DNA from 3 places in the Paenibacillus sp. J2R1T-4 genome. Region 1 is predicted to be linked to each of the others. Evidence: predicted binding sites of a transcription regulator. Region 1 holds the regulator's gene; each other region holds the start of a gene.
The links. Region 1 encodes Rex, which represses fermentation and respiration genes when NADH is low (regulators of the CRP and FNR family bind a similar motif). Its sites were predicted from a motif close to TTGTGAAATATTTCACAA; they were not measured.
Positions count from the first base shown of each region.

Region 2: a site for Rex is predicted at 1,617-1,634, ahead of AC58QD_RS29740 (hemerythrin domain-containing protein). Genes of this name have one in related genera too.
Region 3: a site for Rex is predicted at 2,193-2,210, ahead of AC58QD_RS22375 (cytochrome c oxidase subunit II). Genes of this name have one in related genera too.

Region 1 is NZ_JCAUBA010000002.1:140,879-144,165, forward strand. Features, by position in the region: gene dinG (ATP-dependent DNA helicase DinG) at 1-1,666, shown strand, start outside; gene AC58QD_RS04275 (redox-sensing transcriptional repressor Rex) at 1,653-2,291, shown strand; gene AC58QD_RS04280 (inorganic phosphate transporter) at 2,330-3,287, opposite strand, start outside.
Region 2 is NZ_JCAUBA010000028.1:16,311-19,597, reverse strand. Features, by position in the region: gene AC58QD_RS29750 (molybdopterin oxidoreductase family protein) at 1-491, opposite strand, end outside; gene AC58QD_RS29745 (hypothetical protein) at 478-1,518, opposite strand; gene AC58QD_RS29740 (hemerythrin domain-containing protein) at 1,701-2,198, shown strand; gene AC58QD_RS29735 (DoxX family membrane protein) at 2,306-2,839, shown strand; gene AC58QD_RS29730 (acetate/propionate family kinase) at 2,989-3,287, shown strand, end outside.
Region 3 is NZ_JCAUBA010000015.1:438-3,724, forward strand. Features, by position in the region: gene AC58QD_RS22370 (b(o/a)3-type cytochrome-c oxidase subunit 1) at 1-1,401, opposite strand, end outside; gene AC58QD_RS22375 (cytochrome c oxidase subunit II) at 1,460-1,930, opposite strand; gene AC58QD_RS22380 (helix-turn-helix domain-containing protein) at 2,587-3,287, shown strand, end outside.

The DNA.
Region 1 (3,287 bases):
CGGGAACGAATTCTGGAATACGGTTTCAAGCGATACTGACTCGTGTCTGAACAGGGCTTGCCCTTGGTTTAAGAAATGTTTCTTTCATAGAGCGCGCCATGAGGCTTCTATTGCAGATCTTGTCATTACGAATCATTCCTTATTGTTCACGGACATCCAGGCTGAGAATCGGTTATTACCAAGCTACAAGCACCTTGTAGTGGACGAGGCTCATCATTTTGAGGAAGTGGCTTCCAAGCTGCTTGGATCTGAGCTGAGCTACAATGCACTCCATAACGCTATACTAAGACTTTACAAAGACTCTAGAAGCGGTCAGCTTCCAACATTATTAGCGAGACTTCAGCAAGAGCCTGAGGGGGCATCAGCCGATTGGTTAAGCGGATTAGACAGTCTGTATCCCAAAATCATTCGCGTGAAAGAAGAATGGGATCAGCTCACGGAACTGTTATTTCAATTAACCGCTGAGCAGGTAGATCCTCTGGCTGGTGAAGGAGGGCAATTCGTTCGGCGAATGAAGCCGGATCAGCTGCCAAGCCAATGGAAATCGTTAGTGACCATGGAAGAGAACATCTATCTCGAGCTAACCGATATCACGAAGAAATTGGATCGAATCTCTTCTGAGATGAAAGACAAATCAGAGGAATATGCGACAAGCAGTCTGCTAACGGATTTGTCAGGAACGGTCAAACAGCTCACGCGCTGCCGAGATTCCCTACGTTTCTTCATGAAGATGGATAATGAGAATTATGTGTATTGGATGGAAGCTACCCCATATTTCCGGAGTAAATCGATCCAACTGATGGTGGCGCCATTCGATGTGAGTGATTTGTTGAAGGGATATTTTTTCGATGTGAAAGACAGTGTTGTTCTAACTTCTGCAACACTATCCGTGAATAAATCATTTCATTACAGCAGCAATCAGCTAGGCCTTGATACTTTTCAGGACACTCCAAAGCTCAAAACCGTATTACTGCCATCAGCATTCGATTATCGGAAGCAGGCTTTGCTATTAATTCCCCGCGATTTCCCAAGTATCAAAGGAAACTCGGGTGAAGCAGCATTCATAAGTGCTTTATCGGGTTCCCTAATTGATGTAGCTGTTGAGATGAAGGGAAGGATGCTGGTCTTGTTCACCTCTTACCGCATGCTTAAATTGGTGCATCAAGAGATCAAGGAACAGCTTAGAGCGGAAGGAATTCATGTATTAGGTCAAGGGATCGACAGCAGCAATCGAACCAAGCTTACGAGACTGTTCCAAGATCACTCTTTCTGTGTATTATTAGGCACAAGCAGCTTTTGGGAAGGGGTAGATATTCCCGGAGATGCGCTTAGCTGTCTAGCTATCGTAAGGCTTCCTTTCCAACCGCCGAATCATCCGATGGCAGAAGCCAAGAGTGACCACCTCAAGAAACTGCGACAGAATCCTTTTACAGCCCTTTCTGTACCTCAAGCTGTCATTAGATTCAAGCAAGGCTTTGGACGGCTTGTGCGGCGTTCTACGGATCGTGGAGTCGTTATTCTCTACGACACGCGTGTGTTGGAGACCACTTACGGGAGACATTTCTTGTATTCGTTACCGGGACCTAAGATTGAGCATCTAAGCTTAAACCAGCTCGTTCCGAGAATTCATAGCTGGATGGGAGATAATGCGAGTGAAAACGCCTAAGATTTCTGAAGCTGTAGTAAGAAGACTACCTGTTTATCTGCGTTTTCTTAACGAGATGAACAAAAGCAACATCTTAACGGTCTCATCGCAAGACCTTGGACATAAGCTGAATGCCAATCCAGCGCAGATTCGTAAAGATCTGGCTTACTTCGGGGAATTCGGCAAAAAGGGGATCGGGTATGATGTACCTTACCTGATTGAAAAAATACGTCAAATTTTAAAGCTCGATCAGGTCATACCTGTTGTTCTGATCGGGGCTGGCAATTTGGGGAGGGCATTGTGCAACTACAATGCTTACTTGCAGGATAATATGAAGATTGTAGCCATATTTGATGCTTCTCCCGTTCGAATAGGGGAGAAGATCAATAATCTCAAGGTTTCCCCCATACACGATTTGAAGGCTATTGTTGAGCAATATAAGGTCAGGATTGGGATTATTACGGTACCTGCACTGGAAGCTCAAATCGTCGCCAATCAGCTGGTGGAAACCGGAATTGAAGCTATACTGAACTTTGCACCTGTGATTATCAAAGTACCAGAGGCCGTCCGTGTGCACCATGCTGACTTTACTACGGAGCTTCAAAGTCTTGCTTATTATTTAGAGTCCAAGGGACAAATTGAATAATTATAATGAAAAAACCGTCCTACAGTGGACGGTTTTTTTTAGAAGATTTTGAACAACACCTCGTAAATGATAAATGCAAGGATCATGCTGATCGGAATGGTAATAATCCAGGTCATTATCATCCTTGTGACCGTCCCCCACTTCACGTCCTTGAATCGGATCACACTTCCTGTCCCGATTATAGAAGAGGTAATAACATGCGTAGTGGACAAAGGTTGTCCCATTGCTGTTGAAGTCTGGATAACGATGGATGATGCCAGATCTGAGGCGAAGCCGTTAGACGGCTCAATCTTCATAATCTTTTTACTAACCGTTTTGATAATACGCCAGCCTCCAACGGAGGTCCCTAACCCCATTGCCGTAGCAGCGGAGAGTTTGACCCATAACGGAACGTCCAGAGTATCCTGGAACCCACCGGCTACAAGGGCAAATACGATAATTCCCATTGCTTTTTGAGCATCATTTCCGCCGTGGGAAAAAGAAAGCAATCCTGCCGAAAAGATCTGGAACGTTTTGAATCCTCTGTTCAGCTTCGATCTCGACCGGTTACCGAAGAGCAGAATCGAATATTTGACGATCGTCATGATCAAGTAACCAACACCAAAAGCGATAATCGGAGACATGATCAGAATAATAATAATGGAGCCGAAGCCATCCCAGTTTAAGGCATCAAATCCTGCACCAGCAATAACCGCCCCAGCCAATGAACCGATCAAAGTATGGGAAGAGGAGGACGGGATCCCGTAATACCAGGTCAACAAATTCCAGGTGATTGCTGATATTAGAGCAGCAACAACAACCAGCATACCATTCTCGATATTAGCCGGGTTTGCAATCTTTCCTCCTACAGTTTTGGCAACTTCAGAAGACACAATTGCTCCCGCCACATTCAATAAAGCGGCGTATATAACAGCGAAACGGGGTGACATGGCTCTAGTGGAGATCGAAGTTGCAATGGCATTGGCTGTATCATGAAAACCATTGATGAAATCGAAC
Region 2 (3,287 bases), on a different contig from region 1:
GCGCTGGACATACAGAACCTTCCGTTATAATCGATATATCTGGTCTGTAGACCGACACGGGCAAATTTACCTGTCAGATAACATTTTTCATTCGTCATGGAAACGCCGCTGTAGACTGAGAGTGTATCTTTGCCATATGTGGACTGAAGTTCTTTGAATTTACGTACAATAAGCTCGTAAGCCTCATCCCAAGTAGCCTCTCTGAACCCTTCCTTCGTACCTTTCTTGGAGGCATCGTCCCGGATCAACGGACGCAACAAGCGATCCTCATGGTTCGTTTGTTGGTAAGCTGTGACTCCTTTTGGACACATTTTACCGAGCGTAACCGGCCAATCATATCTTGGCTCCACCCCAATAATCGTGTTCTTGTCCGTGTCCACTCGCAAATTCATGCCGCACTGCATCCCGCAATAAGAGCAGTGTGTATGAACCAATTTTTCCTTTGGGTGATGTTTATTGGGTACATCTTTATAAAATTTATCCTTTAGCATTCTGATTGGCCTCCTTGACCTTGATTGCGTGTGTAGGGATTCCCGTAAATCGGGACATGCGGTACTTACGACGGCAAGGCAGGCACAGCTCAGCCAAATGAAAGCCTTCGTCCATTTTGAAATGAATCTCATTTTGCTTCAAAACCTCAATAACATCCTTGGATTGCTCTGTTGAGACGAATTCATCCGCACAAACTTTACATAATTTCATTTGCTGCCCGCCATAGTGCTCCCGGTAATTTTTCGCCAGCACACTCATTGGACGGAACGGGATATGCGCCAGCTTACCAAAAGGCAAGTATATAAGCGTAAGAATGACAGACCACTGATGAATGACGGTGATTACTGGGTGCCCCCATCCATGAAGGAATATATTGCTTCCAGTCAACATTAATCCGGTTATGCTGATAAACAGAAGCAAATATAAAGGGAGAAAGTCGTACACAAAGTTTTGCTCCGCCCTGGCTTGCATGCTTTTGAGACGACGGTATAACGCCATACATACGCCTGCAATGACCATAAACGCCGTTATATTCAATGCATTATAGAAGAGAAACGCGATCCATCCATCGGCCTTCACCTTCATGATGTCAATTCCAAAACCAACAACGGTATAAGTGCCGTTATCTGCCATAGTGAAGTACATCCAACCGAATACTAGAGGAAAAGTTACGAACGCTGATAAAATGCAGCCCCAGCCAAGAAGCACGTGCTGAGTCCATCGATATAAGCCGCGATTCCAGATAAAGCGATAAGTAGCCAAATGCTCTACTGATGTTTTCGGTGTGCTTCTTCTAAATAACAGCTTCAGCCCTTTTTTCATTATGATCTTTGTCGGAGGCCGCTCCCCCCAAGCAATAAACCGATAGAAAAACCCGCCTATAAACACGATCGTACCGACCATGTACCCATATAAAGCCAAATCGATGTGGGTGAAAAGCCTTGATCCGATATACATTAAACAGATCAGGGCCACCACCGTAAGAAAATACAGCTTGGCGAATTTCGAAGCGAATGCTCGGTCCATAGTATTGTCTCCTCCGTATCGTAATTTCCTTAGCTCATTAAACCATTTTGGCATGGGAAACCGCTGTGACTTTTATCACTGTGCACAAATCTAAGCTGTTGTGAATTACATCACATCAATCGGACGCATTTGGAATTATACTCAGAATACTAGGGGGTACTATAGAATTGGAGGCGGAGAATATGCGAAATGTGGAAGAAGTGTTTATGAACAAATACGAGCTTTGGATAGAAGACCATAATAAATGGAAGGAGAAGGTACATGGATTTGACACAAAATTGAAAAATAATCCGATTGATTTCCAATCTGATGACTGGTCGGATGCCCTTCGGGGTCTAAAGAAAGAATCCCTAGTCCTGATGAAGGAGCTAGATCGTTATCTGGAAGAAGAAGAACGGTCTATATTTCCGGCTGCCAAGCTGTATACATGCGGAAAAATCGGTCCAGTTAGCGCATTAGAGAAGGATCATCTTCTAGCGAAGCATTTTTATGAGATGTTTCTGGAACAAGCAAGCTCAGCCGCGGATTACCTTGATAGGGGAGCGGCCGAGGATGCTCTTTCCTGCCTCAAGCAAGTCTTAATGATCGTATCGGAGCATTTTCGAATCGAGGAGCAAACCGTATTTCCCTCTAAGGAACGGATCATGGCGGAACTATTGTCATCTGGAGAACCTGACTAATGGGCAGTGAAAATATATTCTATCATGTGACTTTTATCACTTCGGCAAGCCGGGAATACAGCTAAACTAAAGTCAGAAAGAACAAAACGTATAAGGAGTTGGTAGCCATGATTAGCACTTGGCTAAGAGGAAACAAATTCGCAGCGGCTCTACTGTTGATCACTCGATTGTATCTGGGTTACACCTGGTTGACGGCTGGATGGCATAAAATTACTGGGGGCTTCAATGCAGGCGGCTTTCTAAACAATGCCATTGCCAAGCCAGTGATTGACAAAGCAACGAACGAGCTCATCTATCCTACCTTTACTGCTTTCTTGAAAGGTTTCGCACTTCCAAACCTCAATATAATCAACGTTATGATACCATGGGGTGAGTTTTTCATCGGTTTGGGCCTTCTGCTTGGGTGCTTGACCACCGCAGCCGCCTTTTTCGGATTACTCATGAACTTCATGTTTCTGTTCGCTGGCACTGTCAGCACGAACCCGTGGATGATACTGATCGGCGGCGTTATCTTGGCCGCTGGAGCTAATGCCGGGAAATTCGGTGTCGACCACTATCTGCTCCCTTACATGCATCACCTGTTCGATAACCGTAAACCTAAGATCAAGGGCAAGAAAAAAGACCTGACACCCGTACATTAATACCAGTAGATCACGGAGGCTGTCTCGCGGCAGCCTCTTGTTGTTGTCTCGGGGGCTTCATATATAGTAAGCACTCTATGAATTCAGTTATTGACTGAAAGATGTGGCATAATAAAGAAATACGATATTGGATTAGGAGGCATATTGGAATGGAAGTAATTGTAGGCGTTTCTAGTCGTCATATTCATTTAACACGCGAGCATGCTGATGTGCTGTTTGGCAAAGGGTATAGGTTGGAGAAATTGAAATCACTTCGGCAGCCAGGACAATACGCCTGTGAAGAAACGGTAATTGTCACCGGACCAAAAGGCAGCATTCCGAATGTCAGAGTACTGGGACCCGAACGCTCTTATACACAGTTGGAAATATCCAAGACAGACGGTTATGTGCTGGGTGTAAGTACAGAGGTCAGAGATTCTGGAGACATCGACAATACACCCGGTATCAA
Region 3 (3,287 bases), on a different contig from region 1:
CACACGATTCAATGGAATCCAGGATAACGCATCCAGATTGCCACCGTAGGTAGTGTAAGCTGTCCGACGCGGGGCGCCAAGCAATCCCACTGTGTGCATCGCTCCAGACATCAGGAACATCCCGATTACCCAGATCCAAGTTTGCACGATTCCCAATTTGTTCATGACCGGCGTCAGCTTTCTCCCGCTGAGCAGGGGAACCAACCAATATATAATACCGAAGAAGGTTAGTGCTACGCTTGTAGCTACTGTCAGATGGAAATGACCCGTTACCCATAAAGTGTTATGCACGACTTGATTCATTTGGTTGCTCGCATTGACTATCCCCCCTGCTCCCGCCGGGATGAAGATCACCATGCCCATGAAGGGTGCGAAGAATCGCACATCCTTCCAAGGAAGCTTGCGGAACCAGCCGAACAAGCCTTTCGCGCCTTTGGCTCGCCCGCTTAATTCCAGCATCGCGAACAACGAGAATGCAGTCATAAGCGAAGGGATTACGACCATGAAGGTCAGGACAACTTGAACGAATTTCCATACTGGTGATATTCCCGGCTCGGTTAATTGATGATGGAAGCCTACCGGGATCGAGAACAGCAGCAGCAGAATGAAGGATAATCTCGCCAAAGAGTCACTGAATACTTTACCGCCGATCAGCTTCGGAATGATCACATACCAGCATATATAGGTAGGCAGCAGCCAGAAGTATACCAAGGGATGTCCGAAATACCAGAACAACGAACGGGTTAACATTACATTAATTGTAGGAACCCAGCCCATCGACCAAGGCAACAACAGGAGCAATACTTCCGCAGCGACGCCAAGGGTTGCAATTAGCCACATCGTCATTGTGACAACAGCCATGAATAAGAACAGAGGGGAAGACTTACCTGGATTATTCTTTCTCCATTTTCCATATTGAACGAATAAAGCAACCCCACTAACCCAGCTTCCGACAATAACTAGCGTTAGTCCGATATAAAAGAATGGAGAAGCTTTCAAAGGCGCATAGAATGTGTACAGCACAGTCGCTTCGTTCAGTAAAATCATTACAACCGTAATGGCTGTGCCTGCTGCCATAAGGATGAAACCCCACCAGCTTGCCTTACGCACACCTGGACGCATCGCTCCCCCGGTCGTGTAAGCAGCACCCGCATATAGAAATCCTATGATAAAAAACGTTGTGAACACCAGCGCCATTAATACGCCGTGTGCTGTCAAGAGCTGGTAATAACCGATTCCCGCCGGAAGCTGAAAATTACCGCCCTTCACCATTCCTTGCAGCAGCCCTGCGATTCCGCCCACTAGAAGAGCTCCAAACGCAAACAAAATGTGCGTAATGGAGAGGATAGAATCCTTCCGGTCTATTCTAATTTTGGAGGCTCCAGCTTCATTGTGTTTCATGGCCAACCCGCCTTTCGCAATATGCCCTATCGGGATTTACATAAAATGTTGTACTGATCTATACCACCGTGATGGTCGTCGCCATGAACTCATGACCCGTACCGCAATATTCGTTGCATAGCACCAGATAAGTGCCTGGTTTCGTAAATTTATGTGTGATGTGGTTCACCTCACCTGGAACAACCATTGCATTGACGTTCGTTCCGACGATCTGAAACCCATGCACCACATCCGGACTAGTAATGGAGAAATGGACAGTGGACCCTGCAGGGACGGTCATTTTCGCAGGTAAGTAAGAGAACACTTTACCTACCATTATGGCTTCGTACTCTTTTTCGCCAATTTTCGTAAGACCCGGTTTGTTGAACGGTGCTATTTGCTCTACCTTCTCTGGATCAACCTGTGTATGATGGTGTCCAGGAGGAGCCGATCCCTGAGCAAAAGCCCCGATACCCAGCACGGTAAGAAACACGACGAGCGCAGACATTCCGAATGTTAACCATATTTTTTCGTACTTGTGAAAATGCATTGTAATTCCCCCTTAAGTAAATAATTGCAATAACGAGAAGCAGTCGGATTGATTAATACCGTTCTTGCAAAAGTGCAAATACTCCTAGCCAGATCACCACAATTACAGCGCCTACTATCAAAACAGAAACTAACGTCCCTCTGAGATTTCGGTTTGTAGATGCCTGATTTTTCTCATCGTGTCGTGCCAATAGGATCTCCTCCCTTTATTTCAAACTGCTGTTTTTCCTTGACCCTAGACTATCATCCTGCCATTGCATGAGCTGTGATATTTATCACATAGGGAGGTTTTATGGAACGTCAGAGTAATTATTTTCACAAATTTGCCTTATCCTTTTATGTTCACTGGAATTTATTGGCCCACTCTTTCGCTCAGGGTGACTTAACAAGTAAAGGTCTGTTATAATAAATGCACAGAAATCTTTTTATAAAAAGAAAGCGCTATCAAGAATCATTTCGTAAAAAGCATGTTTCAGCGCTGGGCCATCCCCTAACGAAAGGAACATGATGAAATTGTCACATAAACATCAATCTAATTGGGAACGACTTTCTTTTAAAAAGAAGTTAATGCTCTTCTCTCTATTATTCAGTCTTATTCCTGTCCTATTGCTTGGATCTGTGTCATCCATTCTCGCTTCAAGGAGCATTCAATCCGAAGTGAACGCCAAGCATGATATTACGCTCCGCCAATTATCGGATCAGGTTGATAGTGTTCTCAAAAAGATGGAGTACTTATCGATCCAGATTGCCGGGGATGTAACCATTCAGAAATCCGTTCGGCTCGGCATTACGATGGATGAATTGAATGCGCTCGAAGCTACTTTAGAAATGTTAGAAACGATAAGCAAATATAGAAGTTACTCGGATGTGCTTTTCCAGGTCTATCTCGTGTATAAGCAATTTGATTATGTATACTCCAATAGACTGGGTATGATCAAAAACTATGATTTCCCTTATAATGGCTTGCTGCAATCCCAGCCTGCCCTAACAACAGGTGCGCGTATTATCTCGTCCAATACTTATCCGGGCCAGAAGAACTTGCTTATCGTACGCCCCATTGGTCTTTCAGGCACAGATGGAACCCTTGTTATGGAAGTAGATATGTCCAGCCTATATGCTTTATTGCGAACTGTGAACTTGGGTAACAACAGCAGAGTGCTTGCTGTCAATGAAGAAGGACGAATCGTACTCAGCCAGAACGAATCAGAGATTGGCACCCCTTTGCCTAGAACGTTATCCACCAAGCTGCAAACAACAAAGGCGCCGATTACCGACATATTCACAATGGAGGAGCAATCGTTCCATCTCTCCTCCCATCGTTCAACTTTCAACGACTGGTCCTTTATCATCTTGACACC